DNA from 4 places in the Peribacillus asahii genome. Region 2 is predicted to be linked to each of the others. Evidence: riboswitches for the same ligand, from Rfam matches in the RefSeq annotation. Region 2 holds a riboswitch; each other region holds the start of a gene.

Region 1 (8,150 bases), 1.2 Mb from region 2:
CAATCAAATGCTTCATCAAGCCAAACTGCCGATGTTCGGGCAATGTCGCACAGTCGGTAATTTCCGCATTATGATAAAAACGGTTTATTTCAGCCGAAGCAGCACTTATAATTTTCCCTTCATACGTATACACATAAAAAACTGTATCGCCTTTTATACATTTTTGAATATATTCCGGATCATTCATCGGCGTTGGATACACTTCGAATACCGCCCGATACAGCTCAGCAAGCTTCGTTGCATCTGTTACTATCGCCTTCCGTACTTCATATTCTCGCGGAGGGCTTGATAATGTGACATGCTTTGGTAACGCAGCTACATTTTGAATGATTTCATCTTCTTTTATCCAATGTTCATTCGCTCTTCTCTCAGCGGAAAAGTATTTCACAAGAAAATGACAATCGCTGCCCAGATAAAACTTATCAATCATTGCTTCATATACAAAACCCTGCATCATTAAGTCGATTATATTTTCCTTACGTATCTTAAAAATCAGTTTTTCGGCAGAAATCTCAGCTACTGCAAGAAGGGCTTCCTCTACACAGCTAGCGAAATGACCAAGGTAGTCTTCTACACGCACCCGCTTATTAAACCAATCCATTGTCAAAGTAATGGAATAGCCTCGTTTCTGGATTTTTTTTTCGAATATATCTAGATTCATGATTGTTTCCTCTTTTCCTATCAAAAGCTTCTCTTTCACTAAAGAATCAAATTCTCATAACCTCTGCTATATCATTACACATTTTCTGCAACTTCGCACCACTCTAGAATGGTGAGCGCAATAATTTCAGCGGCGGCCATCATTTTATCGACTTCAATATATTCATTCGTATCATGCGCCAGCTTCGTTTCTCCTGGTCCGAACACTAGCGTCGGAATGTTTCCTACTGTTGATAAATACCCGCCATCGGTTCCCCATGGTGATGCTTCAACAATCGGCTCCACTCCTTGCACGTTCTTAAAAGCGTCAGCAACCGTTTTTAAAAGGGCATGCTCTAGGTCCATGCTTCCCGGAAGCCACCTCGCTCCAAACCATTCGATTTCTATTGGCTTTGTGCGAAACCAAGAATCTGTTTGATTGAGCCTTTCAATCATCGTCTCCAGTGAGTCTTTCGCTGCCTCCATCGTTTCCGTTGGGGCAATACCAAATCGTCCTTCGACAATAGCTGTCTCTGGAACCGAAGATGGCCAATTCCCACTTTCCATTTTTCCAATATTAATGGGAATCGGAATCGGTATTTTTTGATAAAGAGGATGCTGCTTCCATTGCTGATTGCGTTCATTCTCTAGCTTTTTAATCTCATGTAAAACATTCGTCATAAGATCGATCGAACTCTCTCCTTCATATCTTGTACCGCCATGGGCAGACTTTCCTTTCACAATGAGTCGAAACCACATCGATCCTTGTTGAACAGGAAATAACTTTAAATTGGTAGGCTCTGGGATAATGGCTCCATCTGCCTTATACCCTCGTAAAATCGCTGCTAATGTCCCAGCCCCTCCACTTTCTTCTTCAATCACACTTTGAAATATAAGATCACCCTTTAACGGAATATCTAAAGCCGTAATTGCCTCAATAGCTAATAATAAAGCAACATTTCCGCCTTTCATATCAGTCGTTCCTCGCCCGTATACTTTGTTTTCTCTTAAAATCCCGCTATACGGATCATCATCCCAACGCGCATGATCTCCTTCTGGAACAACATCAATATGACCATTTAAAATCAGAGATTTGCCGCCGCCTCTGCCTTTCTTAACAGCAACAAGATTTGGATTTCCTTGAAAATTATGACGATCACAATAAAAATGGCGATGACTGCGTAACGTTTCATCACCAATTTCCCATAAATCTATAGCTAAGCCCAATTCACGGCATTTTTCAACAACGATGGCTTGGGCACCTTCTTCCTGATAACGTTTACTAGGCTCTTGAACAAGCTTTTGTAATAGTTGAATCCCATTTTTTCGATGCTCTTGTAACCACGTTGAGATTTGCTGCTGATAGGCCATTTACATCACACTCCTTATTTTTGTAGGATACGGAGCTGTTCGGCAACATCAAATGAGGCTTCTGTTCGCTTTCGTACTTCCTCTACCGTATATGGTTCATACAAATCAGTTAAGATTAATCCTGTTTCCCTTACCGAAAAAACACCTAAATCGGTAATGACCATATGGACACATCGTTTTGCTGTTAACGGTAACGTGCATGTTTTAAGTAATTTCGATTGACCGTTTTTATCCGTATGATTCATCAATACAATCACTTTGTTCGCTTTTGCTGCGAGTTCCATTGCGCCCCCCATCCCTGGAACCCTTTTCCCCGGAACAATCCAATTCGCTAAATCACCTGCCTCACTTACTTGTAGCGCCCCTAAAATCGTTACATCAACAAGTCCACGTCGAATCATTCCAAATGCAACAGCACTATCACAATAAGATGCCCCGCTTTTCACCGTAATCGGATAACCTCCAGCGTTACATAAATGCTCATCCGCCTCTTCATACGGTGGGGAATGGCTGATTCCAACAATTCCATTCTCTGCATGAAACATGACGTTATGACTTTTGGGCAAATAATCTGGAACGAGTGATGGAATGCCAATCCCTAAATTGACAAGCATACCATCAGAAATTTCCTCAGCAGCACGTTTGGCTAATGTTTGTCGAATACCGTCTCCCATGCCCATTTCCAATCCACTCCTTTCGATGGAACGATATAATCAACAAATGCCCCCGGAGTCACAATATGATCTGGATTTAAAGCACCCAGCGGTACAATTTCATCCACTTCAACAATCGTGATGGCTCCTGCCATTGCAATAAGAGGATTCGTATTGCGGGCACTTTTATCAAACACTAAATTGCCATACGGGTCACATCGTTTCGCATACACAATTGCAATTTCAGCCGTTAATGCGGGTTCAACAAGATACTTCTTGTTATCTAGTGCTACTACTTGTTTCCCTTGATTAACAAATTCTGCATCTAATCCGATATCTGTTAACACCCCGCCAAGCCCCATCCCCCCTGCTCTAATTCGTTCAACAAGCGTGCCTTGTGGCGAAAACTCAATCTCTAGTTCACCATTCTGCATAAATGCACCGGCGTTTGGATTCGAGCCAATATGAGATACTATCATTTTGCGTGCCCTTTTTGCCGTAACAATTTTTCCTATTCCTATATTCGGAAATCCTGCATCATTGCCGATAAGAAGTAAGTTTTGAACGTTTGTTTCTAAAATCAAATTTACTAGCCCTGGCGGCGTGCCGACCCCGCCAAATCCACCGAATAAAATGGATTGATTATCTTTAAATAACGGCTTAACTTGATTATATGTACAGATTTTCCCGAACGTATTTTCTACCATCACATCACCCCTATTAGAATATGAGCCTACTACTGAAAAAATCCTAATACTTTAACAGATTTTTTCCCTCACACTTAACGGGCAGTAAGACCCCCACCTCAAGCGTATGGAAAACAAACAAGATAGGCGGGGGACGACTGCCCTCATCTAGCTACGACTGCTAGCCCCTCGAGGTCATAAGATGAAATACTTGTCTAAACTGAACAGTCGCCTCGCTTTTGTAGTAAAGATTCGATTAGTCAACTAACCATCAATGACAATGAAGGAACCCCCTCACTTTATTAAACAATATTATTGATAACGTAATTTGGGCTCACACATCTTTCAGAAAAGATGCATAGAGAAAAACTTAATTTATTAAAAGAAGAATACTCTATATCAAGAAATATGCTAAAATAATAGATAGAATGTAAATAGTAGGGGAGCTTGCACATGTGGGCTGAGAGTAAGCGAAATGTAGCTTTAACCCTTTAACCTGATTTGGATAATGCCAACGTAGGGAATCGAATGTCATAAATGGTAGTCTATGAATGCGATGCACCTTTTTGGTATATCGCATTTTTTCATTTCAATTAGTTAGTAGATAAATCAACCAACGGAGGAGTATCTATATGTTTGAAAATATTTTAGAAAATGTAGCTATGCAAACACCTTTAGTACATAATATTACCAATTATGTAACGGTCAACGATGTGGCTAATATTGTCTTGGCCTGCGGCGGATCTCCTATTATGGCAGATGATTTAACCGAAGTAGAGGAAATTACGAGTATTTGCAGCAGTCTCGTCCTTAATATTGGTACGCTCAATGCACGAACCATTCTCTCGATGATTAAAGCAGGGAAAAAAGCAAATGAACTCGGTCTTCCTGTTATTTTAGACCCTGTCGGTGCTGGTGCTTCTAAACTAAGAACAAATATGACGTTTAAACTACTAGAAGAAGTGAAGTTTTCCGTTATTAGAGGCAATATTTCTGAAATTAAAACGATTTACGCAGGAAGTGGATTAACAAAAGGTGTCGATGCGGCTGAAAGTATTGAAGATGAAAATATAAATGAAATTATTCAACTTACAAAAGATTTAAGCATTGGAACAGGTGCTGTTATTGCTACAACAGGCGCTACCGACCTAGTTGTTCACCACGAAAAAGCGTACATCATTAAAAATGGGCACCCAATGATGTCGAAAATCACCGGATCAGGTTGTATGCTCTCTGCTGTAATCGGTGCTTATTGTGGAGCCAATCCAGAGCAACTAATAGATAGCACAGCCGCAGCTGTCTGTGTAATGGGACTTAGCGGCGAACTTGCTTATCAAAAAACAATAGCTACAGGTGGAGGCACTTCAAGCTTTAGAACGCACTTCATTGATTATGTAAGTAAACTTGATTCTTCTCTATTAAAGGAGGGCATGAAAATTGAAAGTAGATAAACAATCTATGCTTTTGTATGCCGTAACAGATAGAGCTTGGCTTGGAGAACAGTCTTTAGCTGAACAAGTAGAACAAACGATTCAGGGCGGGGCAACATTTATTCAGTTACGTGAAAAGAATCTACCTTATGAGGACTTTTTAAAAGAAGCACAGCAGATAAAAAAAATAACAGAGGCTTATAACGTTCCATTTGTCATCAATGATAATGTAGAAGTCGCCATTGCATGCGCTGCTGATGGGATTCACATTGGACAAGACGATATGGATCTATCAACAGCAAGAAATATGATTGGTGGTGACAAAATACTTGGTGTATCGGTTCAAACCGTTGAACAAGCCCGTCTAGCTGAAAAAGGTGGAGCAGATTATGTAGGTGTAGGTGCTGTTTTTACGACTTCAACGAAACTCGATGCTACTGCACTACCCTTGCGTACTTTAGAGGCTATTTGTCAAAGTGTTTCCATTCCTGTCGTTGCAATTGGTGGAATTAATGAAAAAAACATTTTACAACTAAGCGGCAGCGGTATTGATGGAGTTGCTGTTGTTTCAGCGATTTTTGCTAAACAAGATATCAAAAAAGCAAGTCAGGAACTGCTTGCTCTCTCAAAGCAAATAGTCAATCACGAAAATAACTAGATTAGAGGGATGGATAATGAAAAAAGTATTAAGTATTGCTGGTTCCGATAGCAGCGGCGGAGCAGGCATTCAAGCTGATATTAAAACGATTACCGCTCACAAAATGTACGCGATGACTGCTATTACAGCGCTTACTGCTCAAAACACAACAGGAGTAGATAGTGTACTAGAGGCAACACCTGAGTTTGTAGGACAACAACTAGACAGCATTATGAACGATATCTTTCCAGACAGTGTGAAAATAGGTATGGTGTCTTCCCCGCACATTATTGAAGTGATTGTCGAAAAACTAAAAGAATACAAACCGAAGCATATTGTTGTCGATCCTGTCATGATTTCAACAAGCGGCAGCCCATTATTAAGTAAGGATGCAATGGATGTTCTTATTACAAAGCTTCTCCCGCTTGCAACTCTGATTACACCAAATATTCCCGAAGCCGAATGTTTATGCGGCGGGATGAGGATTGAAACAAAAGAGGATATGCAAAAAGCCGCTATTCAAATAGCCAAACATTATCAAGGAAATATCCTTATTAAAGGCGGCCATCTCCTAGATAGTGCCGATGACTTACTGTATAGTAATGGCCAGTTCACCTGGTTTACAGGTGTTAAAATTGAAAATCCTAATACACACGGAACAGGTTGTACTCTTTCCTCCGCCATTGCTTGTAACTTAGCAGATGGACACGATGTCAACATGAGTATTCAGTATGCGAAAGATTATTTAACTGGAGCTCTTCAGGATCAGCTGAATCTTGGAAAAGGAAATGGCCCGCTCAATCATTGTTATAAGATTTAATATAAGTACTTACTGTTTAGATGTTTAGCATTTCCCGACAGAAGACTCCCACTTCACGCATTAGCTAAGGACTTGGGAGTTGAAAGAAGGTAGTAGATTAAGATAAGCGATACAGACAAAATCTACACTAAGCTCAACGCTCGTTTGTAGAAAGGGAAGGAAATGAGCAAAAATAAAAAGGTTGCCAGTCAATTAGTTTTCACTAATTTTCTGGACAACCTTTTCTTCATAATTAATAGGGATCCGCTTCGTGGCTTTTCTTTACAGCATCCTCTGTTGCTTCGTTCGCAGCTAATGAACCTTGACCAAATTTCGAGCTGCCTGCTTCTCGGCCTGGAACTTTGTTTTCCTTCCTCAATTCTTTCATTTTCTCTGCGATACCATCCTTTACACGGCGACCATAGTCTTCATCGGCTTGTGTAAAATGCTCAATCATGGCATCTTGAATTCGTTTGTCACATACGGCAAGTGCTTCGGATAGGTTTTTAATCAGTTCATCACGCTCCCAATCCTCAAAGCTGCGATACGTGTGACCCGCCTGACCATAGTTGTTAGGACGATCAATTGGTGCACTCATTGCTGCCGCATTATACACCGGTTGATGCGGTGCACGTTTTTCTTTACTTGCTTCTTGATACCCGCCGAGCATCGATGGCTCATAGTTAATATGTGGATTTTCTCCAGATTCTTTTGGGTCACGGATATCCATTTGGCCGCGATGTTGATTCGTGCGAACAGGTACTTTCGGTGCGTTTGAAGGCAATTTTAGATAGTTCGCACCTATACGATATCGCTGCGTATCGGAATAAGAGAATGTACGGCCTTGCAGCATTTTATCATCTGAGAAGTCCATTCCATCGACAAGAACCCCTGTACCGAAGGCAGCTTGTTCAATCTCCGCATGAAAATCGACTGGATTTCGATCAAGGACCATCCGCCCCACCGTCAACCATGGAAACTTATCCTCTGGCCAAAGTTTCGTATCATCGAGCGGATCAAAATCGAGTTCCGGATGATAGTCATCCTCCATAATCTGCACAAAGAGCTCCCATTCTGGATAATCTCCTTGCTCAATTGCTTCATATAAATCTTGTGTCGCATGACCGACGTTCTTCGCTTGAATCTCGTTTGCCTCTTCTTGTGTTAAGTTACGAATCCCTTGCTTCGGCTCCCAGTGATACTTCACCAACACAGCCTCGCCTTTTTCATTTACCCATTTATAGGTGTTTACACCAGAACCCTGCATGTGGCGGTATGTCGCAGGAATCCCCCATGGCGAGAATAAGAATGTAATCATATGCGTTGCCTCAGGTGTACGGGAAACGAAGTCAAACATCCGCTGAGGATTTGACACGTTCGAAGCCGGATCCGCTTTAAACGCATGAATCATATCAGGGAACTTCATCGCATCACGGATAAAGAAAATTTTCAAGTTATTCCCAACTAGATCCCAGTTGCCATCTTCCGTATACATTTTTACCGCAAAGCCGCGCGGATCTCGTGCTGTTTCTGGCGAATCTTTCGCTCCAGCTACTGTAGAAAAGCGAACCATTAGCGGCGTTTTCTTCCCGACACCCGAAAATACTTTTGCGCGAGTATACTTCTCTACTGGTTCATCTCCGACCTTTCCGTATGTTTCAAAATATCCAAATGCGCCCGTCCCTCGTGCGTGTACTACACGCTCTGGTATCTCTTCACGATCAAAGTGGGAAATCTTTTCAATGAAATGGTAATTTTCAAGCGTAGCTGGACCGCGATCACCAATGGTACGGATGTTTTGATTATCCATCACAGGATGGCCTTGGCGCGTTGTCAGCGTCTCACGATTCACGTCTTGTTCATGTGAAGCATTCATGTCTTTGTTCTCTGCCAAAATGAAAACCTCCTTAGAATAATTACCTTTATCTTTTTCCC
Region 2 (8,150 bases):
GAATTTTCCTTTGAATAAAGGAATTACTATAAAAATAACAGAAGAGAACAAGAACGACTGTATAACACCTTCTCCGCCAATAAAGAATCGATAAATATTAAGTACTACATAAAGTGGGAACACCATTTTGTATCCATTGTAAAGTGCGAGAATGAGAAAAGGGACGAAGCGTAAATCAAAAATAAATCCTACTTCTAGTTTAATAGGGTAGGCCATACATAAAAACATGGAAGCAGTTGAAAGTAAAATATAAATGAATTTATGATGCCTAGCCGGTAATGTATTTTCAAAAAAAATAAGAAATGTTAAAACGGGAAGAAGTAAAAAAAGAAAGTTTAAAAGTAAAATTTCAATCAAAGCAAGCTTCCTTTCATAGGGACTTAAATACATGTCATACAATAATATTCGCTTTCTATCATACTATAATTTTATTAAGATAGTATCGATAAATGTAAAAAGGTAAGTATCTATCTTTTATAATAGACACTTACCTCATTATTATAAAGTCTTTATAATGAATAACATTGAATGATTCGATTATATACGACTCGTGCTCTTTTCGAATCATGTGTGCCGTGAATAATCGCACGACCATCTTTAAATATAACGATTCGATAGTCTTCAAATGTACATGATAGTAAATAAGGGTTGACCGTCACTTGAGTAACAAACGATTGTAAGCTTTCTTTCAAGCGATCTAGTGAGAGCGTAAGGGAGATACCTGGGCGAATTTGCACGGCATCTCGACCACATAAAACATCTGTTTTTGTTTGGTTTTCAAATGATAGATATGGATAGGTCGCTTTCTCACCGCATGTCGGGCAATGTTTATTTTTCATATTAGCGATTGTAATGTCCGCTTTTTCACTTTTCCAAATATCGATTGATTGAAGCATTGGTACAAGCTCGTGACCAGTGAGTAACTTTAAAGCTTGTGTCACTTGAAACGATGCGATGATTTGAACGATTGGATCAATAACGCCAACTGTATCACACGTCATGCCATCAAGGGGCAAGTGGCTCATTAAACAATGTAAACAGGGGGTCTTACCTGGAATGATAGAAAAAGTTAGACCATAACTAGCTACACAGGCACCGAATATAAAGGGGACGCCTTGTTTAACAGCGGCATCATTTACAACCATTCTTGTTTCAAAGTTGTCCGTTGCATCAATAATAATCGATTGACCTTGGACAAATGCTTCAATATTAGAGGCATTGATATCGACAATATGACTGTTAATAGTAATCTCGCTGTTTATTTGCTGCAGACGATTTTGGGCTGCCACTGCTTTTGGTAGCTTATTCATCGCATCTGCTTCTGTATAAAGATGTTGTCGGTGTAAATTACTATATTCGACATAATCACGGTCCACAATCGTAATGGTCCCGGCACCTGCTCGTGCAAGCATTTCTGCATTAGCTGATCCTAGTGCACCTGCTCCTATAATGAGTACATGTGCTTGTTGTAATTGTTCTTGTTCATTATTACCTAAAAATAATGCTTGTTTTTGATAGCGATTAATCAAGAAGTCACCATCCCCGTTGTAGGGCTGCTTGCTTCACCGAAGTTTTTCTCTGCTATTCTTCCGGCTTCATAGCCAAGGTGTCCGGCTTCAATCGCTAGTTTCATAGCCAGTGCCATCTTGACAGGGTCTTTTGCGCCTGAAACAGCTGTATTAAGTAAAACGCCATTTGCTCCTAGCTCCATCGCATACGCAGCGTCTTTTGGAGAACCAATACCGGCATCAACAATGACAGGGACGGAAGACTGTTCGATAATAAATTGAAGATTTAACGGATTGATGAGTCCTTTTCCAGAGCCGATTGGCGATGCGCCAGGCATAATTGCATGAACTCCAAGTTGTTCAAGCCTTTTAGCTAATACAACATCATCAGACGTATAAGGCAGGACAATAAACCCTTCTGCTAACAGCATTTCGCAAGCCTTTAGTGTTTCAACAGGGTCCGGTAATAAAGATTTGTCACAACCAATTACTTCAACTTTAATCATATCGCATAAGCCCGAAGCTTTTGCTAGTTTAGCAATTCTAACAGCTTCTTCAGCTGTTTTGGCACCAGCTGTATTTGGAAGCAGTTTATATTTAGTTAAATCTAATTGTTCAAGAAAGTTTGGTTGAGATTCTTCAAAAATATTCATTCTGCGAACCGCAAACGTTAAAATCTCGGTTCCAGAAACTTCAACGGCTTGCTTCTGAACCTCAAAGGAAGGGAATTTCCCTGTTCCTAGTAAAAGTTTTGATTGAAATGTGTGATGAGCTATTTTTAACATGATTATCATCCTCCTCCTACAAAATGAACAATTTCTACTGTATCTCGATCTGATAATGCTTGTGCTGTGTATTGCTCTTTATAAATAATTTCTTTATTTACTTCTACGACAACAATGCGGTTTTCCAGTTTATATAATTCAAGTAAATCCTGAATACAGTGTACGGTTTCTGGCAGTTCAATAGTTTTTCCGTTTAATTGAATCGACTTCATGATTTCACCTCTTTTGGCGATTGATTTTAAAGGCTTCCATCCAATCTTTTCTTATTTCTTTTTTCATAATAAAATCTCGAATCATTTGTCCTGTGGCAGGAGCGAGCAAAATGCCATTTCGATAATGCCCTGTGGCGAATAAAATGCCGTCATCATCAGGATGATGACCGATAAATGGCTTTTGATCAAACGTTTGTGGACGAAGCCCTGCCCAAAAGGACTCGATTTTCATATCGATGATGGACGGGAGCATCGTTTTTGCTTTAGCAATGAGCTTCTCGATGCCGCCAAGACTTGCTTGTTCATTCCAATCATTTTCGACCATGCTGGCTCCAAGTACAAGTCTGCCGTTGTTTCGAGGTACAATATAGCAGTGTTCATGAAACAATGTATGCTTTAAAAGCGGCTTTTCACTTGAAACTGATACACATTCGCCTTTGACGGGAGTAAGCGTATTGGTTAAACCAAGCTGATGGAAAAAATTAGAGCTCCATACACCATTTGCGACAACGACATATTTAGCTTGGAAATTTCCTTTGTTCGTTTTAATCGTATAGGAACTGTCTTGTTTTTCAATCGAGAAAACCGATGTATGTTCAAAAACCGATGCCCCTAATACTTGAGCACTCTTTCCAAATGCTTGACAAACAGAACTAGGTAAGACATTCACATCATCTTCAATAAAAGCGGCTCCGATAATATTCGTTGAAACAGAAGATTCTTCATGGCGTACATTATCTCTGTCATACCATCTGACGGTAGGGAGGGAGATGGTAGAGTTTAGCTCACTTTTTTCAGCCTCTGAATAAGCGAGCTGAAAAATGCCGCCTTTTCTTAACTCAATATCGATACCGCTTAGCTCTTTTAGCTCATCTTGAAGCTGAAAATAGGCTAGTTGACTCTTTCTTGCAAAAGGATAGAAAATCTCAAGGTCATTGCATTCTGAATGAGCACCTAGCATACCAGCCGCTGCACTTGTCGATTTACTAGCTAGTTGCTTTTCCTCAAATACAGCAACATCAATCTGTTCTTTCGCTAAATAATAGGCAATTGAGCAGCCGATAATTCCACCGCCTATAATAGCTACTTCATAATTTGTTTTCACATGAATTCTCCTTACATAATTTTGAAAAATCTAATGCGGATGCATAGGGATTTGGTGAAGAAAAAATGCCCGACATAACCGCAATGCCATCTGTTTTTAGTTGTTGAAGAGCATGTACTCGATTTGGCGTAATTCCACCTATGGCATATACAGGGATTTTTAGTGCTTGTTTCATGTTGCTAATAGTATGTATGCCATTTGGCGTTAGTCCCTTCTTACAATCTGTTTCAAAACAATGTCCATATAACACATAATCCGCTCCATCTGTTTCCGCTTGTTTTGCTTCTTCTACAGAATGAATCGAACGACCAATCCGTAAGTGCGGAAAGTTTTCTCTCACTTTTTGGATAGGGAGGCTATGTGATGGAAGATGGATATTTGACATTTGTGTGAGTAACGCGATATCTAAGCGATCATGAATGACGAGTTTTTCTTTGTTTACATCTGCTTGTTCTAAAAGCTGAATGAGTGACAGAACTTCATGAGCCGTTTTTGATTTTTCACGAATATGGACATAATCAACAATATTTTGAATAGAAGAAATAATACTTGTCAGCGCGTCAACCGTATGTGAATCATCTGTTACGGCAATCAGTTTCATATTCGTTTACTCCTTTTTACTAGTAAGTAGTGCACGCAAAAAAACCACTAACCTTAAATAGGAAAGTGGTTTTGTTATTTGTACACAAATAAGCACAAAGAATAACGAACACTTCCCTACGCAGGTGCGAACCTGTTCAGGTTATGAGGGTTTAAAAGTAACTACTTTATTCTCAGCCCTTATCAAGGGATCCCCTAGTGAATTAACTAAATAGTTTTAAAATTTATATTTAAAATATCATAAATCTAGAAGGTGTACAACAAAAATTTTAAAAAAATTTATTGATAAATAGGGAGCTTGATAGAAAAGCAAGTTCCTATTCCTTGTTCACTTACGACTGTAATCTGACCATTCATTTGATTAATAATACTATAAGAAACCATCATTCCAAGCCCTGTGCCTTTTTCTTTGGTTGTAAAATAGGGCTCCCCAAGGCGATTGATTTGTTCTTGTGTCATACCTGATCCTTCATCTCGAATATCGATTTGAATCGTATCCTGATTATTGGTTTGGATGACGTGCAATTTTCCGTTAACCTCCATAGATTCTATACCGTTTTTTAACATATTAATTAGACATTGTTGAAACTTTTTACGCTCGCCCTTAACGACATATTGGTCATCTTCTAATAAAGATAGTTTAATTTGTATGCTGTTCATATTAGCTAAAGGAGTAATGATATTGATGACATGCTGAATCTCCTCTGCAACATGGATCTTTTCCTCCTTTTCAAGTGCGGGCTTAGCAAATGTTAAATAATCATTGATTACTTCTGTGGCTCGATCTAATTCTTGTAATGCAATTTCTGTATATTGTTTTCTTTTTTGGTCAGAGGTTTCTTCAGATAGCATTTGGATAAATCCTCTACTTGTGGTGAGGGGATTACGAACTTCATGAGAAATACTAGCTGCTAGATGACTCACCATTTGTAATTTCTCAGCTTTCACTAACTTTTGTAATACTTGAAAATTTGCTTGGATGACTTCCCACAGTAAGTTCGTAAACACCATTGCAATGATTTGAATGGAAATATATTGTGTCCATAGATTTGCTCCTCTGTTTATGTTAAATAGTTGCTCAGATACCAACAGGGAGATCATTAAGCCGATAAAAGTTAGCGAACTGCTTATTATCACTTTATATTTCACGGAAAATTGCGAAAAATATTTGGATATAAAGAATAGTACAATAGAAAAAGAAAAGAAAGTAATACAGGCTATATAAAAGCCGTTATCGCCATTTAGCCAAAAGCGAATGGATAACATTAAGAATAATAAAGGAATTCCTAATTTATATCCGCCATATAACCAACCAAGGATAAAGGGAATCCAACGAAGGTCCCATACATAATAAGGCCCTGTAGCAACAGGGAATATCATGCAAAGAATAAGGGAGACGATAGGAAAAATGGCAAATGTCCTTCTTTTGAAGTTTTCAAATCTATAAGAATATTTGGCAAAATAAATCATTTGTACTAAAAATAACGGAAGAATAGTAAATAAGAAGTTAATTAACAAATCTTTTGTTATTAAAGACATAGTTGCACCGAACTTTCAATAATTTATAACTTTAAATATTCGCTATTATTAGGTGAAATTCCTTTCGTTATTTTAAAAAAATGGTAGAAAAATACACCTTAGTTTTCTGCTCCTATAAATGATAAAGACTTTAAAGAAGCGGAAATTGGAATTGTACTCGGTATGCCTATCGTTGTGTTACCCATCGTGATTTCATTTATCGTGTTTGTCGCAGTTGACTTTGTTAACGCGAAAATACATAGTGTTGCAAAAAACCTTAGCCATTAATAAGGGGAAATAAATAATAAAAGACTGATCACTAGCATTCTGTGATCAGTCTTTTTCCAGATTGTAGAATGAGTTGTATTAATTGGTTCCAAAAAATGTCATGCTATCAAAGCTGTTAAAATCTCTATACACTAATTCTAATTTTTTACCTGGCGATACTTGATAAGTCAAATATCCACTTAAAGTTTTGCCTTTAGCAAGCTCCACAATGGTATCTAATTCATTGTATTTAGCCGAATAAAACTGTAAATCTAGGGCATTGTTGAATTTATCATTAATATATAGGTCTGGGAAGAATCCAGGAATCTGTGTCGATCCATAATTTTTAATGACAACATAAAGTGAGATATAAGATAACAAACAATGAAACTATAAGTTTTCCAGATGAAGCGATAGTAACACATTTTAAAAATGTACATTCGAATATAATCTTAATTCACGTTAGATCTAAACGCTATCAGTAATTTATGGTAATTAAAAAGAGGGATAATGGTAAAAATCGATCGATAAATTTGTTATATAACAGGTTTTTATTTTTCGGAAATGTATTGACACAGTAGTGATTCTGTTATATATTTTATATAACTTAAATAAATTGTTATACAACAGGAGGGGACGAAGATGGAAACGTATCGTGAAGCATATGAAAGCTATAAAAGAGCATGTGAAAATTACGGAATGGAGTCGATGACTTTTTATCATTTTGTAACACACTTAACGAAAGAACAATTGAATGAATATGATAATCAAGCTAGTTAATGAAAAAGGACGTGATGACTACGGATCTCGCAGTTGAAGCCAAATAGAAACCCTGCCCGTTTATATATAAAAACAGGCAGGGTTTAATTATGTTTGTCGAAGAAAGTTTTTTGTTCATGTTTAAAGGACTTGCGGAATATCTTTGATAAAGAAGGCGTTAACAATATGTAAATACTGTAATTAAGGGGGACAAGCATATGAGAGCTGCTCAAATTATTGAACAAAGAAAACCGTTAAGAATAGGTCATGTACCTGACCCAACTCCAGGTCCGCATGATGTCATTGTGAAAGTCGAAGCAAGCGGAGTGTGCCGTAGTGATTGGCATGCTTGGATGGGAGATTGGGAGTGGATTGGCTTAAGTCCTATTCTTCCGATTATTCCAGGTCATGAATTAGGCGGCATTGTTGAAGCGGTAGGAAAAGAAGTGAAAAACTTTCGTCCAGGAGATCGAGTAACGACTCCTTTCCACGAAGGCTGTTCACATTGTTTAAACTGTTTGAGTGGTCAATCAAATCGCTGTGATTCTTTACAAATTTTTGGATTTAGTTATGATGGAGCGTATGCAGAATATGTGAAAGTACCAAACGGGGATTTTAACTTAGTTGCTCTTCCTGATGAAGTGGACACGCTTACAGCTGCAGCTATTGGTTGTCGCTATATGACTGGCTATCATGGTGTCATGCGCAGCAATATTAAGCCAGGGAATTGGCTTGTTGTTCATGGTGCAGGAGGTGTTGGGCTATCTGCTGTTCAAGTTGCCAATGCGATAGGCGCTCAAGTCATTGCAGTTGATGTAGATGAGGCTAAATTGGACAAGGCTAAGAAAGAAGGTGCCGTTGTTGGTGTGAACGCTCGCCAAGAAAATGTTGTGGAAGCCATTCGAGAAATAACGAAGGGTGGGGCACATGCATCCATCGAAGCGCTTGGAATTCAAGAAACAATTTTAAATTCGGTCACTTCTTTACGCAAAGGAGGCCGACATGTTCAAATCGGTTTAACTACAAAAAATGAAGGGGGCTTAGTTGGTCTTCCGATTGATGCGATTACGGCGATGGAGTTAGAAGTGGTCGGAAGCCTAGGTAACCCTCGCTCGGAGTATAATGGTTTACTAGCATTGATTGCTCAAGGAAAGTTAAATCCAAAGTCACTCGTTTCACGTGAGATTGCCTTAGATGATGTATCTGAGGTGCTTCATGATATGACAAGCTATAAAACATATGGGTTTAATGTAATTACACAATTTAAATAGAAGAGAGATGACTTTGACACAGGCTTCTGGTTTGTGCCTATTTTTTTGAGTTTGAAATATTTTCTAAGCTACCAAACTTGGTAGCTTAGAAAATATTTGATTCAATAAATGTAAGTAATGTACCG
Region 3 (8,150 bases), 1.1 Mb from region 2:
TTGTTTTGGTGGTGACGAAAGGATCAAAAATAGTTGGCAATACATCGTCTGGGATTTTTGGACCGTTATTAGCAATCGTTAAGAGTAATCCTTCTCTAGATTGTGTACCAGAAATAGTAATAGTCGGTACAGAGGTTGTGGGAATGACATCTAGTGCGTTTAAGATAATATTTAACAATACTTGACGTATTTCTTCCTTAGAGCCGCTAATCATTATATCGTCTGGAATGGCATACGAAACGGTAGCATTCGCTTCTAATATGCTTGGGTAAAGAAATTCAATAACATCATCGACAAGCTTTGAAATAGAAAAGGAATCAATATATTCACTTGCTTTTTCTTTCTTTGATAAATTTAGAAATTGTGTGATTCGACTGTTTAGTTGATTAAGTTCACTTGAGATAATATCTAAATATTTTACTTCTGGATGTTCCGATTGTAGCAATTGGATAAATCCCATAATGGATGTTAATGGATTTCTAAATTCATGAACAAAGCTAGATGTCATTTGACCGAGCAGAGTCAAGCGGTCTTTATGTGTCTGACTAATGAAATAGTACTGTTCTTCTAGCGATTTTGCTTGTAATTTTGCGTAATAAGTAATGGTCTGTTGAATCAATTGATCGAGTGAACGGTTAATTTCATTAATGAGACGAAGTGAATCACAGGGTGTTAAATGTAAAGTAAGTACTTCTTCTATTATAATGGATCTTCCAGCTGTAATCGTTTTAGTGAATTCCTCCATACTCATAATCTGAAGAAATTGTTCTGTCGCAATATTTTCCGATAATGAATCTAAGCACTCTTCAAGCGTTGATTGCTGCTTTTTCATTTTTTCTATAAATAGTTTGAAAAAATGTTCGACTTTTTCTCCGGAAAGGGAGAATTGCGTCCACTGGCTAATAATACGATCTTTATGATCCATTAAGAAATCAATTGCTGTAGCGTTATTAAATAGCATCTCGCCCTCCATTGACAGGAAAAGATTTTTTTCGTTGATTATTCCTATTTCGCTAATAGGAAACGAAAATCCTTTAACTTCTAAAGAAAATTATGCAAAAATTCTAAAAAAACGTTTTTTTGTGTCTTTATAACTAGTAAAAAGGTTGTATTCAATAATAAGCCAGTAATCAACAAAGTCATATAATAGAGCCAATAAAAAAGTAACCAACAAAATAGCTGTTGGTTACTGTTGTGAAGTCGTATAAGGTTCTATATGAATGATTGCATATTTAACATTATGTTCCGATAGTAAGTTTTGTTCGACTTGAACCGTGATTTCATGGCTTTCGATAACCGTTAAAAGCGGGTTTACATGAATGGTTGCTTCAACAAGAATTTCATTTCCATGCATACGAGCTTTAATTGCGCTCATGTCTTTAACGCCTTCTGTTTTTGAAATGGTCACTCCAATTTTTTGTAATAACTCTTCATCAAAGCCATCGGTTAAGGAGTGGGAAGCGTCTAGGAAAATCTCGACAGCTGTTTTACAAATAATAATTCCGACAACGATAGCAGCGACTCCATCGAGCCATGCGATGCCGATATAGGTTCCTAAAATTCCAACTAAAGCCCCTACACTAACGAGTGCATCCGATCGATTATCCTGTGCAACCGCATAAATAGAAGCGCTGTTTATTTTTCGACTAAGCGCTACATTATAACGATAAATACCGTACATAAACGCCGCGGAGAATAATGCTGTAATTGCTGTCAATATGCTTGGTGATTGAGTATCTTCTGTAAAAAAATCTTCAATAGCACCGGTAATGACATCAATACCGACCGTAATCATGATAAAAGCAGCGATTAAAGAAGCGATTGTTTCTGCACGCAAATGGCCATATGCATGGTTTTTATCTGGCGGGATTTTTGAAATTTTTAATCCAATTAATACGGCAACCGAAGCGACAATATCGGTCGCATTATTTAATCCATCAGCCCATAAGCCTTTGGAGTGACCAAAATAGCCCACCGTTAATTTCAGCGATGCTAAAAATATGTAAGCGATGATACTAATATAGGCCCCTCTTTCAGCTGAAAGAGAATTTTGATCTGTATCCATGATTGTACCCCCATTGCAAACTTGCGTATTAACGATATCAAATGAAACCGTAGTGGGTCTATAGCAACAATGTCTCCCTCATCCATCTAAATTGTATCTTTGCATTTGTATTGATGGGCTAAAAATAAGTTGGTCACAGCTAAAAATACATCCTTAATTAGGAAGGGAGAAAAGATTAGTACTTGTTTTATGAATAAACTAGTAGTATATTCTAACCTAGGATAAAAATTAAATACGTCCACAAGGGGAGCCGAAGAGGCTGAGAGTGAGCGAATGAGTTCTGACCCTATGAACCTGTTAGTTAATGCTAGCGTAGGGATGTGGTTTTGGATATAAAGCAATACGGGCCATCCATTACCGCCCTAGTATTGCTTTTTTATTTGGAAAAAAAGCAATACGGGCAGCTCATCACGCTTCTCTAAATAGGAGAAGGAGGAAGTATAATGAATAATAAAACACTATTTTTAGTGGAAGTAGCGATTTTTGCTGCTTTGGCGTTGCTGCTTGATTTTGTATCAGGTGCGATTATGGGAAGGTTTTGGCCGCAAGGAGGTTCTATTTCCCTTGCGATGGTTCCTGTTTTTCTAATGGCCTTTCGTTGGGGAGTTAAAGGCGGAGTCCTTACTGGAGTTTTATTAGGAGGATTGCAAATTATAACGGGAGCCATTCCGTATCATTTTGCTTCATGGATTATAGATTATTTCTTAGCTTTTGGAGTGGTAGGGTTCGCTGGTGTATATGTGAATAAGGTAAATGTGAGCTTAAGGGAAGGGAACTATTCGAAAGCTAACTTTTACATTATAAGCGGAGTGCTGTTAGGAAGCTTTTTACGATTTTTATGTCATTTTGCTTCTGGTATTATTCTTTATGGAGAGTATGCGCCGCCAGGCCAACCAGTCGCGCTTTACTCGCTCGTTTATAACGGCACGTATATGCTAGGATGCTTTGTACTATCTGCTATTATCGTGGCCATGCTTTATTCAACGGCAAGAAATGTATTAATAAGAAAAGCGTATTAAATCTTCAGTCGGATCTGTTATAGGTCCGGCTTTTTCTATCGTTTAATTTTTAAGTGTTCGTGAATATGGTTGTTCCATTTGATTTGTGGCTTAAATGAGCCACAAATTAATCTATGAAAAAAACTGAGCAAGTATGAAAGTCTCTCGCTCAGCTTGGTATGAAAAAATCATATGGATATGGTTGACTATCCAGGGTGCTTAAAAGCTTTTAATACACTTTATCACCGTTAAAGATAGAGTTTTTAACGATAGCGTAATCTACATTGCGGATTGCTTCTAACTTATTTCCACCTGCATAAGAGATAGAGGACTGAAGATCTTGCTCCATTTCTGTTAATGTATCTTGCAAAGAACCTTTGTGCTCGACGAACATTTTCTTGCCTTCTACGTTTTTCTTTTCGCCTTTTTGAAATTCTGAAGCGGAACCGAAGTATTCTTTATAGAGTTTCCCATCTTTCTCAAACGTTTCTCCTGGTGATTCTTCATGTCCAGCAAATAATGAACCAATCATGACCATAGTTGCACCAAATCTAATCGATTTAGCGATATCGCCGTGTGTACGAATTCCTCCGTCAGCAATAATCGGCTTGCTTGCTGCCTTTGCGCACCAACGCAGTGCAGCTAATTGCCAACCACCTGTTCCAAATCCGGTTTTAATTTTTGTAATACATACCTTTCCTGGCCCGATGCCTACTTTTGTCGCATCCGCACCAGCATGCTCTAATTCTCTTACTGCTTCTGGAGTGCCTACATTTCCAGCAATCACAAAACTATCAGGTAAGTATTTTTTAATATGTTGAATCATCTTTATGACTGCATTCGAATGACCGTGTGCAATATCAATCGTAATATATTCAGGCACAAGCTGTTCCTCTGCTAATTGTTGGATAAATTCATACTCTTCATCTTTAACTCCAACGCTAATCGATGCGATTAATCCTCGTGATTGCATATCTTTAATAAAAGATACTCGCTTCTCTGGTTCGAAGCGATGCATCACATAAAAGTAGCCATTTTCTGCTAAGTAAATAGCAATCTTTTCATCTATAATAGTCTGCATATTGGCAGGTACTACAGGTAACTTAAATGTATGTTTCCCTAAAGTTACCGTTGTATCACATTCAGAACGGCTCTGTACTATACATCTTGCCGGAATTAATTGAATATCTTCATAATCAAACACATTATCCATGTTTTACACCTCTAAATACGAATATTTAATTAACAATAAATAAAAATGTTCGTCTAATGGGTAATTTACATCATTATTATCAGTTTGTCAAAGCTTTTTATACTATAAGATTTCGCTTAGTGTTTTTTCTGATTTAAAAATTTTTTAAAAATCGAGTGAACGAAATTGGAAAGCAAAACGTCATAATAATAAATCGAAGCGGCGGAGGGAGGGAGAGCATGGAAGAAAGAGAGTGGGTTACTGCTGCAAAAAAGGGAGATGAGTACGCGTTAGCTCAGTTGTTTCGACAAAATTATTCGTTTCTTGTTCATTATTTAATTAAGTTAACATATAGCCTTGAGCAGGCAGAAGATTTAGCGCAAGATACAATGGCAAAAGCGATTGAACATGTAGCGAAGTTCAATGGAAAATCGAAGTTTTCAACATGGCTGATTTCCATTGCCACACGCTTATATATCGATCAAAAACGAAGGCAAAAACGAGAACAATCGTGGCAAAAGCAGGAGCAAGCGTTAAGGATGATTCGGTGGCAGGCACAATCCGTTAATGAAGATTGGCACATGATGTTAGAGTCATTAGGAAAGTTAAAGGATGATTTTCGAATCCCCATTTTGCTAAAACATTACTATGGGTATTCGTACGAAGAAATTGCCGCTATGCTGCAAATAGCAGAAGGAACGGTAAAGTCCCGTGTTCATAAAGGAATTCAAATGGTGAGAAAGGAGTTAAATGAAGATGACAAAGGACAATATCCCGTCGGAAAAACAGTCGAGCAAAACTGAAGCAGAGTTTGTACAATCTATGAATCATAGTTTTGAAAAATTAGAGCAATCCTTTTCATTTACAACTCCAGATGTCAATTTTTTTGAACAAAAAATTGCACAACAAAAAAAGCAAATACGGAAAAAGTGGCGTCAGGATCTTCTCCTGTTTAGTACGATAGCCATCATTATCCTTAGCCTGATGTTTACAGCGTTTTTTCAACAGCCCTATGTATTTGTCGTTTTACAAGTTGCGACTGTCATTTCTTTAGTTGGCTATACAGGGTATGAATTTAGGAAGGGAAAGGAGCGGGTACGTCATGAGTAAAGTCGATTTATATATACTGCCTATAGTTGCCCTGCTGCTGCTCGTTCAAAGTATTTATTTGTTTACGGACGCTAGAAAAAATGGAATGAACTATTGGTTTTGGGGCATTATTGGGTTAATTCAAACACCTATGCCGCTTATCTTTTATTTATTAGTTAAACGTTCGCGAAAAAAAGAGGAGGATGAATTAAATGATTATCGTGACTACTGATTTTGTACCAGGAAAAGAAATTACAGAATTAAAGGGATTTGTTCGAGGGAATTGCGTACAGTCCAAACATATTGGAAAGGATATTCTGGCAGGGCTTAGAACGATTGTCGGTGGTGAAATTGACGAATATACAGAAATGATGACGGAGGCGAGGCAGAAGGCTATTGGCAGGATGACAGAAGATGCAAAGGCAAAAGGAGCTAATGCAATTATTGCCGTTCGATTAGAAACTTCATCGATCATGCAAAATGCATGTGAGATTATTGCGTATGGTACGGCTGTTTATGTGGAATAGGCGTTCTTTATGAAGCTTGAAAGGGTGGAGGCATATGGAAACATTTGATTTTATGTTAATTTTGCCATTAGTCATGCTGCAGCTTATTTTAATCATTATTACTTTACTAGATGTAGCGAAACGGGACGCATCGACTTTACAAGGAGAAAGTAAGCTCATTTGGGTATTAGTAATTTTGTTTATTAATATAATCGGTCCAATTATGTATTTAGTGATTGGAAAGAAAAAAGGGTAGATGGGGGAATTTTTTTATGATTTATTGTAAAGATTTAGTGAAAACTTTTCAATCATCAACCGCTGTGAAAGGCATTAATTTAGATATCAATCAATTTGGTTGTTTCGGTTTTTTAGGGGGAAATGGTGCGGGGAAAACGACAACTTTAAGAATGCTCGCGGGGCTCGCTAAACCAACATCTGGAGAAATAAAAGTAGCAGGTGTTGATGTTGTGAAAGAAAAAGATAAGATTGCTCATCTTCTTGGATATCTTCCGCAACATCCTGCTTTCTTTGACCATATGACTGGAAAACAGTGGATGTATTGGGTTGGAGAATTATTTGGTTTGTCTAAAGAAGTGATTGCGGAGCGAACGGAATCATTATTAAAAGATTGTGGAATATGGGAAGCACGAAATCGGAAAATTGGAGAATATAGTGGAGGAATGAAACAACGCCTCGGTTTGGCTCAAGCGTTAATTAATCAACCGAAAGTGCTTATTTTAGATGAACCTGTTTCGGCTTTAGACCCTGTTGGACGCTATGAAGTATTACAGATGATTTCAAAACTAAAGAGAGATATGACGATTTTTATGTCTAGTCATATTCTAGAAGATGTCGAAAAAGTGGCGGATCATATTACGGTTATTGATAAAGGGAACATCCTGATTACATCGAGTTTAGCAGAATTAAAAAATAGGCATTCACACCCGATTATTACATTTGAACTGCTAGAGACGAATCATGAGTTTCTTCACATTTTAAATAATCAAGAGTGGATTGAAACGGTTCGAATGAATCTTAATGAATACCAAGTGACAGTGAAAGAACTAGAGATGGCTAAAAGACAGTTACCAAAACTTATCACGAATCAAAATTTGACGTTAATTAATTATCGAATTGAAACTGCGTCATTAGAGGATATTTATTTAAGGTTGGTGAGTTAATGTGTCTATGTTTTATACGTTATTAAAAAAAGAAATGAATGAATTAGTAAGCTCACATAAATTGTTAATTGTACCGATTGTATCGATTATTTTGATGATTACGTATCCAATTTCAATCAAGCTTCTTCCTACCTTGTTAGAGAGGGAATTACCAAAAGGGGCTACTGTGGATATACCGATGCCTACTGCACATGAAATTATGGCAAACGTCTTTTTGAATTTTGAAATGATGGGTGTATTAATTCTTATTCTTATTTCGATGGGAACCATTTCTGGTGAGAGAGATAAATCGATTGCACCGATGGTTTTAGTTAAGCCAGTCGGCCGAAATGTCTACTTTCTATCTAAATGGTTCACTTATTCCTTATTAGCTAGTGTAAGCTTTTTAATTGGAATGACAATAACAAGTTATTATACGAATTATCTTTTTGAGGAAAAACTAATTTGGGGAGATATGGCTCTGGGCACCTTGTTGTATCTACCTATTTTATTATTTGTTATTACACTTTCAATCTTTTTTTCTTCTTTTGTAAAAAATTCTGTATCAGGTGGTTTGCTTGCGTTTGTTACGTATCTTGTGATTACAAAAGTTCCTCAATATTTGCATGATTCGCTTCAATCTATTTCACCTTATAATCTGATACAAAATGCAAATCAAGTAATAAATGGAGATTCGTATGAAATTATGGTTCCTTTGTTTAGCACCTTATGTCTAATTTCCGTTTTGTTATTGTTAGGCACATATGTATTTAGAAAACAGGAAATTTAAGATTATAATGAGATATTTTTATATTTAAAATGGGTATTTATGCATATTCCTTTTGGTTTATTTATAAATTTTATATAATTGTGCCGTATACAACTAGGAGGAATGACATGAGTATTTACAATTTTTCAGCTAGAAGAATGAATGGACAGGAAGTATCTTTAGAGAAATATAAGGGAGAGGTACTCGTTATTGTAAATACTGCTAGTAAATGCGGATTTACAGAAGCTGTATAAACGATATGAGAATAAAGGATTAACGATTCTTGGATTCCCTTGCAATCAATTTGGAGAACAGGAACCAGGGGAAAATGAAGAAGTAGAAGCTTTTTGTCAGTTGAACTATGGTGTTTC
Region 4 (8,150 bases), 1.3 Mb from region 2:
TGGGAAGACGACAGAAGAAAAAAATGAAGCATTAGCAAAAATTGCGGATCAATTATTGGCAGATAAAGATTATTTAATAAGTGAAAATGCAAAAGATTTAGAACAAGGAAAGAAAAATGGTCTGCCTGATTCGACATTAGATCGTATTATGTTAAACGAAAAGCGTATTGAAGATATGTCAGCGGCTATTCGTTTACTGATTGACTTAAAAGATCCAGTCGGTGAAAGCTTAGAAACAATTGAGAAAGAAAACGGCTTGCTTATTAAAAAAAATCGTGTTCCAATCGGTGTGATTGGTATGATTTATGAAGCGAGACCAAATGTAACGATTGATGCGGCTACATTATCATTAAAAACAGGAAATGCGGTTATTTTACGAGGAAGTTCGTCTGCAAGCTACTCTAATCAAGCGCTTGTTAGGTCGATTCATAAGGCATTGGCGCAAACATCTTTACCAGTTGATGCGGTTCAATTAATGGAAGATACAAGCCGTGAAACAGCGAAAGAATTATTTCATTTGAATGAATATTTAGATGTGTTGATTCCACGCGGAGGCAAAAATTTAATTGATACTGTTGTTCGTGAATCGACTGTACCTGTTCTTGAAACGGGAGCCGGTAACTGTCACATTTTTATTGATGAATCAGCTGATTATGAGATGACAGAAAATATTGTAATCAATGGAAAAACACAGCGTCCATCTGTATGTAATGCCATTGAAAGTTTGCTCATTCATGAAAGCTGGTTTACTAAAAATGGGACTGACTTATTAGCCGTTCTTCACGGTAAAGGAATTGAACTATACGGAGATCAAACGGTCTGTACTGCTTTTCCAGAGGCGAAGCAAGCAACAGAAGAAGATTGGGCAACGGAATATTTAGCGCTAAAATTGAGTGTGAAAATTGTGAAGGATGTTACAGAAGCTGTTGAGCATATTAATCAGTATGGTACGAATCATTCTGAAGCCATTATCACAACAAATGAGGAAAGTGCAGCCATTTTCTTAAATGGAGTCGATGCAGCCGCTGTTTATCATAATGCTTCTACCCGTTTTACTGATGGGTTTGAATTCGGTTACGGTGCTGAAATTGGGATTAGTACGCAAAAGCTTCATGCGCGTGGACCAATGGGATTACCTGCTTTAACATCTACTAAATATTTTATTTATGGACAAGGACAAATTCGCGGATAAGTGGATAGTTGATGAACGAGATTGAGTGAAAACCTGTACGCTACTTTTGGTACAGGTTTTTTTGTCTTACACTTAACGGGCAGTAAGCCCCCCACCTCCAGCTTATGAAGAAACAAAGAAGATAGGTGGGGGACAACTGCCCTCATCTAGTTGCGGCTCCTAGCCCCTCGAGGTCATAAGCTGCAATGCTTTGTGGCAAACTGCGCCACGCCGCATTTCATCTTATGCTTGTCGGGGCTGAACAGTCGCCTCGCTTTTGTAGTAAAGGCCCAATTGGCTAACCATTAGTGGGTGATAAAGGAACTCCCCTTTGATGGAAGTTTCACTTTATGATTGCATTCTACAAAAAGAAAGGGTATTCTTTGTATAAAAATAGATGATATCGGGAGTCTGTGGAATCAGGCTGAGAGTACGGTTAATCTACCGTAGACCGTTTGAACCTGTTGGGTCATGCCAGCGTAGGGAAGTGATAAGGGGATTACTCTGTATTTTTGCACTTTGCGTACGCAAAGTGCTTTTTTGCGCTATTAGAAAATAAATGGCTACATTGAAAGGAATGGGTAAACATGATGACTCAAAAAGAAATGATTGAATCGACAGTTCAATTTATTAATTGTAATGAATCTTCTGAGGAAGATTTTAATCAGCAGGCTTTACAATTATTTCGCTATCACTATCAATATAACATTCCTTATCGAACTTTTTGTTCTCAAAAAGGAAAAACACCGCGTACTGTGAAAACTTGGAGAGACATCCCGCCAGTACCGATTAATGCTTTTAAAGATGTTACTTTGAGCTGTTGTGATCCGGAGCAAGCGGAAGCGGTTTATATGACAAGTGGTACAACACAAGGAATTAGAGGTAAACATTATCATCCAACATTAGACATATTTGATAGGTCGATGATTAAAAATTTTCAAGAAAGATTTATGGGAAATACCGATAAGATTCGGATGGGAATCTTATTTCCAACAGAACAGGAGATGCCTAATTCTTCTTTAGCTCGTTATTTAAAACTCGCAAAAGAAAGGTTTGGGACAGAAGATAGCCGTTATTTTATACAAAATCACAAGCTTGATGTGGAAGGCTTACAGAAAGAGCTGAGGAATGCTGAAGTAACTGGAGAACCTTATGCTCTTTTAGGTGCAAGTTATAGCTTTGTTCATCTTTTAGAAGAACTAGAGCGTGGGAATCAAACTTTTACTCTACCAAAAGGAAGTAAAATTCTTGATACGGGCGGCTTTAAAAAACAATCTAAAGAATTAGAGTTGGATGAGTTCTATCAGTTGCTTTCTACATATTTAGGAGTCAATCGTTCAGCGTGTATCAATATGTACGGCATGACCGAGCTGAGTACACAGCTGTATGACAATGGAAATCAATCTGTGCCTGCTGTTAAGTCAGGACCAAGTTGGATTAAAACGCGAGTCGTAAATCCGTTAACAGGTGAAGAAGTAGCAAAAGGAGAACGCGGCGTTATTGTTCATTGTGACCTTGCTAATATGAATTCTGTTTCTACGATTTTAACAGAAGATGTTGGTGTTGAAGTGGAAGGCGGTTTTCTGTTATTAGGAAGAGTGGAAGGAACAGAAGCAAAAGGCTGTTCGCTAGCGATGGCAGAATTTTTAAAGGCTTCAAAGGGACTGGAGAAATGAGAGAAATCGCTGGATATATTCCGAATATAGGAGAAGAATCATTTGAGACAAAGGTGCTTCTATTCGAAAGAAATCAGGAAACAATAGAAGTGGAGATTCCGATTCTTACACATGAACAAATGAGCAGGTTAATTGACAAGATTAAGCATAGCAGTCGTAAGGTGTTAAAATCTTTTTCTGTTAATGAGTTAATGAACATCATTGATGAAGCGATACATAGACTTCTAGAGCGTGATTCATCTTATCGACAAAAAGCTGAAAAAGTATTACCGATTGTAACAGGCTATGATGAAGAAATGATAAGGCTTGGTTTGACTTCTTATTTAAAAACGTTTCGAAAACATGAACTGCAGCGTTTTCTTGTTGAAGATTTAGGAAATCCATTGTTGTTGGATGATTTTCAACCGAGAGTAAAAGGTGGATTTTCGAAGGCTTTTAGTCCGGATTTAATTACGCATATTTGGTCAGGGAATGTGCCTGGTCTTCCTTTATGGAGCTTTATATCTAGTTTGTTAGTGAAAGCAGGGAATATCGGGAAGGTATCGAGTGCTGAGCCATTATTTGCTGGCTGGTTCGCTAAGCTTTTAGTGGAAATAGAACCAAGATTAGCAGATTGCTTTGCCGTTCTTTGGTGGAAGGGCGGAGAAGAAGAGAGAGAACGCTTTATTTTTCAGCAAACAGATATTGTTGTCGGGTATGGGGGCAATGAAGCGATGGAAGCTTTACGAAGTCGGATTCCAATCACTAAAAGGTTTTTACCATTTGGACACAAGCTAAGTTTTGGGATTGTTTCAAAGACGTCTCTTGATTCTCTTAAAGCTTTGCAGGCAGCCCATTTGGCTGCTTTGGATGTGATGCGCTATGACCAACAAGGCTGTTATTCTCCACATGTTTTCTATGTACAAAAAGGAGGAAATGTTTCTCCAAAAGAATTTGCTAGATATATAGGTCATGAACTAGAGGCGTTTAATAGAAGGTTTCCGAGAAGAAAACTATCAATGGCCGAATCGATGGAGATGGCCGCTTGGAAAAATAAAGAAGAAATGAACCTGTTCTCGAATCCAAATAATGAAGTATTAGGCAATAACCAAAATGATTGGACTGTTGTTTTTGAAGATTCCGATCTTAGCCTTACACCAAGCAGTTTAAATCGTGTTGTAAAAGTGAAAGAGTTTGATCACATAGAAGAGGTGACGAAAGGCCTTCTCATGCATCGGGATTACCTGCAAACGGTTGGAATCGCTGCTAGTCCGTCTGAATTGTTTCAATGGTCTCATTTACTAGGGAGTGTTGGTGTGACTCGAATGACGGCATTGGGAAATATGACATCTCCAGAAGCTGGATGGCATCATGATGGCCGCTTTAATGTACTGGATTTAATTAATATGGTTGATATCGAAGCTTCAGCTGAACAATTAAGTGAAGAGTTGGCTCCCTATGCAGATTAGGAGGTTAGCAGATGAGTTTTTTAACAATTGAGGATTTGACTTATAGCTATCAAGAGAAGACAACTGTGTTACATGGAGTGAACTGGTCTATTGAAGAAGGGGAATTTCATTGCTTTCTAGGGAAAAGCGGCTGTGGAAAGACAACGTTATTAAAGCTTGCAGCGGGCTTGCTTCCATCTCATTCAGGAATGATTCGCTTTAAAGGAAAAGAAGTAATAGGGCCGTTGGATGAATGTGGTTTTGTGTTCCAATCTCCTACCTTATTAGAATGGAAAACAGTGCTAGAAAATGTGTTGCTTCCGATTTCGCTGAAAAGAAAGATTACGCAACAAGATCGACAGTATGGGTTAGAAGTATTAGAGATGGTTGGTTTAACGACTTATTTAGATCGTTATCCTACTCAATTATCTGGAGGACAACAAAGTCGTGTTGCTATTGCGAGAGCGTTGATTCAAAAACCAACGATGCTGTTTCTAGATGAACCATTTGCTGCTCTGGATGCTATTACAAGAGAAGAACTACAGGATGATTTGTTGAAAATTTGTAAGACCCGTCATACAACGGTTCTTTTTATTACGCATGATATCGCAGAAGCCGTGTATTTGTCAGATCGGATTGCAGTCATAGATCAAGGCCAAATCATTTTTGATACTGCTGTAAAATTAGAAAAAGAGAGAAATGTAGAAATGAAATACGCGCCGTATTTTAATGAGTTGTGCCTGACGTTACGACATGTATTGGGAGGAAATAAGCGATGAAAAGTCTCCCTTTATACTCAATTCTATTATTTATTATGTTCCTCATCATTTGGGAATATAGTGCAAGCTTTATGTCAGAGCTTGTTTTGCCGGCTCCTACGGTTATTGTTACGACTTTAGTAGATGGTCTGCAAAGTGGATACTTTATTCCACATATTTTGCGAACACTATCAGAAGTGTTGCTAGGTTTGGTAATTGGCTGTGTCGGGGGATTTATCGTTGGGGTGATTATGGGTGAGATTGAATTTTTAAGAAAGCTTCTTTCTCCTTATATCATTGCGAGCCAAGCTGTTCCTAAGCTTGCTTTGGCCCCTTTATTTATTCTATGGTTTGGTTTTGGCATGAAATCGAAAGTCATAATCACTGCCCTGATTTGTTTTTTTCCATTATTGGAGAATACGATTACAGCGATTCAGTCTACGAATAAACAAAAACAAGAATTATTTCATATGCTTCGAGCAACACGCTGGCAAACCTTAATTCATTTAAAAATTCCTAATGGCCTGCCAGGGATTCTAGCCGGACTTCGAGTGGCGGTTGTATTAGCCGTAGTAGGGGCTGTTGTTGGCGAGTTTATTGGGGGAAGCGATGGATTAGGAGCGCTCATCGTCGCGTCGCAAGGGATGATGGATACGCCGTTAATGTTTGCTGTGTTAATTTTATTAACTGTGATGGGCATGGTTTTATATCAATTGATTTATGTATTAGAAGTTACTGTACTAAAGAAATATATGAAGGAGAATAGAAAATGAAAAATAGATGGTTAGTCACGATTTTATTATGTATGACCGTATTGATGTCAGCGTGTGGTGCAAAGGATGAAAATAAGGGAACAGCGAAATCTGATTCAACAGACGTCCAAACGATTCGAGTAGCGAACTGGAGTAAGCCACTTACAGAACAAACGAATCTATTAGTCGATGAGAAGAAGCATTTCTTTCAAGATAAAGGCCTAGATGTAACTGTTATTCCTGGTGCAGGCGGTGGCGATGCGATTAAAAATATTTTATCTGGGAAAGCAGATATCGCTTTTACTGATCCAGGTTCACTATTTTTCGCATTAGATAAAGGTGAAAAGCTAAAAGTTATTTACAATATTTATCCGCAAAATGTATTTAACATCGTATCACTAAAGGAAGCTAATATTAACAAACCAGAAGATTTAAAGGGAAAAACAATTGGCGTTTATAGTCTATCAAGCGGAACACGTCAAAACTTATTAGTGTTATTACATCAGGTCGGTCTTTCAGAAAATGATGTAAAAATTGTTGAGACAGGTCTTTTAAACTTTGCCCCATTAATGCAAGGGCAAGTGGATGCAACAGCTGCGACTGATACGGGACTAGTTGTTGGACAAGCCAAAGGTTTAGAGGAAGTCAATGTGATGAATGTGAAAGACTATTTAAATGTACCGAGTGATGTATTTGTTGTAACAGAGAAAGTATATCAAGAAAAGCAGCAAGAATTGAAGGATTTCTTGGAAGCTTATCGTAACAGTGCACAATGGATGATTGAGAGTCCGGAAGAAGCGGCTGCTTTGGCTAAAACCTATGCAATCGATGGGAAAGATGAGCAACAAAACTTAGAGATTATTAAACTGCGTAATGCTTCTAGCGTATCTCCTGAAACAAATCAACATGGTTTAGGAGCGCTTGATGCGAATATCTTGCAGGATGGTGCGGATACGTATCAAAAATTAGGATTGATTAAAGAAAAGCTTAATATGGATGAGGTAGTAGTTGATACATTACTTCCAAAAAAATAAAGGAGAACATACATGGGGAAATTTAGTGGAAAAGTCGTTCTTGTTACGGGCTCCAGCCGAGGAATTGGAGCAGCGATTGCCATTGAATTTGCAAGAGAAGGGGCCTTCGTTATTGTCAATTATTTGAAAAATGTTAAAGCAGCTGAACAAATTGTGTCAGCTTGTATCGAAGTTGGAGGAGATGCTTGGGCGATTCAAGCAGATGTTACGTCCGAAGAGGCTGTTCAGTCGATGATTCAGCAAATTGTGCTTGAAACGGGACGACTAGATGTCGTTGTGAATAATGCATTTAAACCTTATGTCTTTGATCCTGAACAACGAAAAATGGCTTGGCAGCTCACATGGGAAGATTATCAAGGACAGATTGATGGATCGGTAAGATCGACGCATTATCTATGTCAAGCAGTGCTGCCCATTATGAAAAAACAAAGCAGTGGAAGCATTGTGAATATCATTAGTAATTTAGTAGAAAGACCGTTGGTTCCTTATCATGAATACAACACGGCTAAAACAGCATTAATGGGGTATACGCGTAATTTAGCTGTGGAGCTAGGACCTTTTGGGATAAGGGTCAATTGTGTAGCACCGGGCCTTGTTTATCCAACCGATGCGAGCAAAAAAACAAAAGAAAGTTTGAAAGAACTAATCATTTCCCAAACCCCGCTTCGAAGAATTGCAAAGCCGGAAGATATCGCAGGTCCTGTTTTATTTTTATCATCTGATTGGAGTGAATTTATGACAGGGCAAACGCTATTTGTAGATGGCGGATTTGTGATGTGATTTTTATGAAAAAGCCAATCAAGAATTCAGTGCTTGATTGGTTTTTTTATCGTCTAGGAAACTATTTCGTATTTTTTGTTTCTGTTTGAAAGAATGTACAGCCGACAGAAGTGTTTGTTATAGGTAGTCCGGCACTTCTAACAAACATTTCTAACAAAATCCGGCCATAATCTTGTTCAATTACGGTTTCATGCAAAGCAGTTATAGAAAAACCATCCGCCTGTAATCGCTCTGCTTGTTCATCAATATAAGCATGAATAATAGGAGCTGTAAATTATGGATGAAATTGCACACCGAAAATATGCTGATCAATCATAAAAGCTTGATGTTGTTCAAAATCATTCTGTGCGAGAATCGTTGCTTGTTTCGGCAGAGTAATAACAGATTGATAGTGAGTGACATGCCCAAAAAATGTATGAGGAAGGATACTAAATAGAGGATGTTCTTTGCCTGCATTTGTTAGCTGGACACTTGTTGTACCGATTTCAATTTCTTTTGGATGATGACTTACTTGACCGCCAAATGCCTTTGCCAGTATTTGATGACCATAGC

What was found. A riboswitch is a leader RNA that binds a small molecule or an ion and turns the genes downstream of it on or off. The one in region 2 is predicted to bind thiamine pyrophosphate.
Region 1: it holds a riboswitch for thiamine pyrophosphate, as region 2 does, so the genes downstream of both, thiM (hydroxyethylthiazole kinase) here and tenI (thiazole tautomerase TenI) in region 2, are expected to answer to the same signal.
Region 3: it holds a riboswitch for thiamine pyrophosphate, as region 2 does, so the genes downstream of both, thiT (energy-coupled thiamine transporter ThiT) here and tenI (thiazole tautomerase TenI) in region 2, are expected to answer to the same signal.
Region 4: it holds a riboswitch for thiamine pyrophosphate, as region 2 does, so the genes downstream of both, BAOM_RS15825 (LuxE/PaaK family acyltransferase) here and tenI (thiazole tautomerase TenI) in region 2, are expected to answer to the same signal.

Annotation. Positions count from the first base shown of each region.
Region 1 covers NZ_CP026095.1:3,115,542-3,123,691, forward strand. The annotation lists gene ablB (putative beta-lysine N-acetyltransferase) at 1-661, opposite strand, end outside; gene BAOM_RS15355 (peptidase) at 736-2,010, opposite strand; gene BAOM_RS15360 (3-oxoacid CoA-transferase subunit B) at 2,025-2,690, opposite strand; gene BAOM_RS15365 (CoA transferase subunit A) at 2,657-3,370, opposite strand; TPP riboswitch at 3,779-3,889, shown strand; gene thiM (hydroxyethylthiazole kinase) at 3,982-4,800, shown strand; gene thiE (thiamine phosphate synthase) at 4,787-5,437, shown strand; gene thiD (bifunctional hydroxymethylpyrimidine kinase/phosphomethylpyrimidine kinase) at 5,454-6,236, shown strand; gene BAOM_RS15385 (catalase) at 6,469-8,109, opposite strand.
Region 2 covers NZ_CP026095.1:1,916,863-1,925,012, forward strand. The annotation lists gene BAOM_RS09290 (sensor histidine kinase) at 1-357, opposite strand, end outside; gene BAOM_RS09295 (ThiF family adenylyltransferase) at 510-1,529, opposite strand; gene BAOM_RS09300 (thiazole synthase) at 1,526-2,293, opposite strand; gene thiS (sulfur carrier protein ThiS) at 2,299-2,505, opposite strand; gene thiO (glycine oxidase ThiO) at 2,510-3,610, opposite strand; gene tenI (thiazole tautomerase TenI) at 3,594-4,211, opposite strand; TPP riboswitch at 4,308-4,417, opposite strand; gene BAOM_RS09320 (ATP-binding protein) at 4,490-5,749, opposite strand; gene BAOM_RS24305 (hypothetical protein) at 6,638-6,775, shown strand; gene BAOM_RS09330 (zinc-dependent alcohol dehydrogenase family protein) at 6,973-8,025, shown strand; gene BAOM_RS09335 (chromate transporter) at 8,111-8,150, opposite strand, start outside.
Region 3 covers NZ_CP026095.1:846,020-854,169, forward strand. The annotation lists gene BAOM_RS04255 (sensor histidine kinase) at 1-961, opposite strand, end outside; gene BAOM_RS04260 (cation diffusion facilitator family transporter) at 1,187-2,065, opposite strand; TPP riboswitch at 2,299-2,401, shown strand; gene thiT (energy-coupled thiamine transporter ThiT) at 2,509-3,084, shown strand; gene guaC (GMP reductase) at 3,293-4,276, opposite strand; gene sigY (RNA polymerase sigma factor SigY) at 4,495-5,058, shown strand; gene BAOM_RS04280 (YxlC family protein) at 5,012-5,365, shown strand; gene BAOM_RS04285 (sigmaY antisigma factor component) at 5,358-5,576, shown strand; gene BAOM_RS04290 (YbjQ family protein) at 5,557-5,871, shown strand; gene BAOM_RS04295 (PLD nuclease N-terminal domain-containing protein) at 5,906-6,106, shown strand; gene BAOM_RS04300 (ABC transporter ATP-binding protein) at 6,123-7,031, shown strand; gene BAOM_RS04305 (ABC transporter permease) at 7,039-7,800, shown strand; partial or broken gene BAOM_RS04310 (glutathione peroxidase) at 7,908-8,150, shown strand, end outside.
Region 4 covers NZ_CP026095.1:3,208,384-3,216,533, reverse strand. The annotation lists gene BAOM_RS15830 (glutamate-5-semialdehyde dehydrogenase) at 1-1,192, shown strand, start outside; TPP riboswitch at 1,565-1,674, shown strand; gene BAOM_RS15825 (LuxE/PaaK family acyltransferase) at 1,759-2,847, shown strand; gene BAOM_RS15820 (acyl-CoA reductase) at 2,844-4,295, shown strand; gene BAOM_RS15815 (ABC transporter ATP-binding protein) at 4,307-5,053, shown strand; gene BAOM_RS15810 (ABC transporter permease) at 5,050-5,805, shown strand; gene BAOM_RS15805 (ABC transporter substrate-binding protein) at 5,802-6,818, shown strand; gene BAOM_RS15800 (SDR family oxidoreductase) at 6,831-7,598, shown strand; gene BAOM_RS15795 (glutamine amidotransferase) at 7,873-8,150, opposite strand, start outside.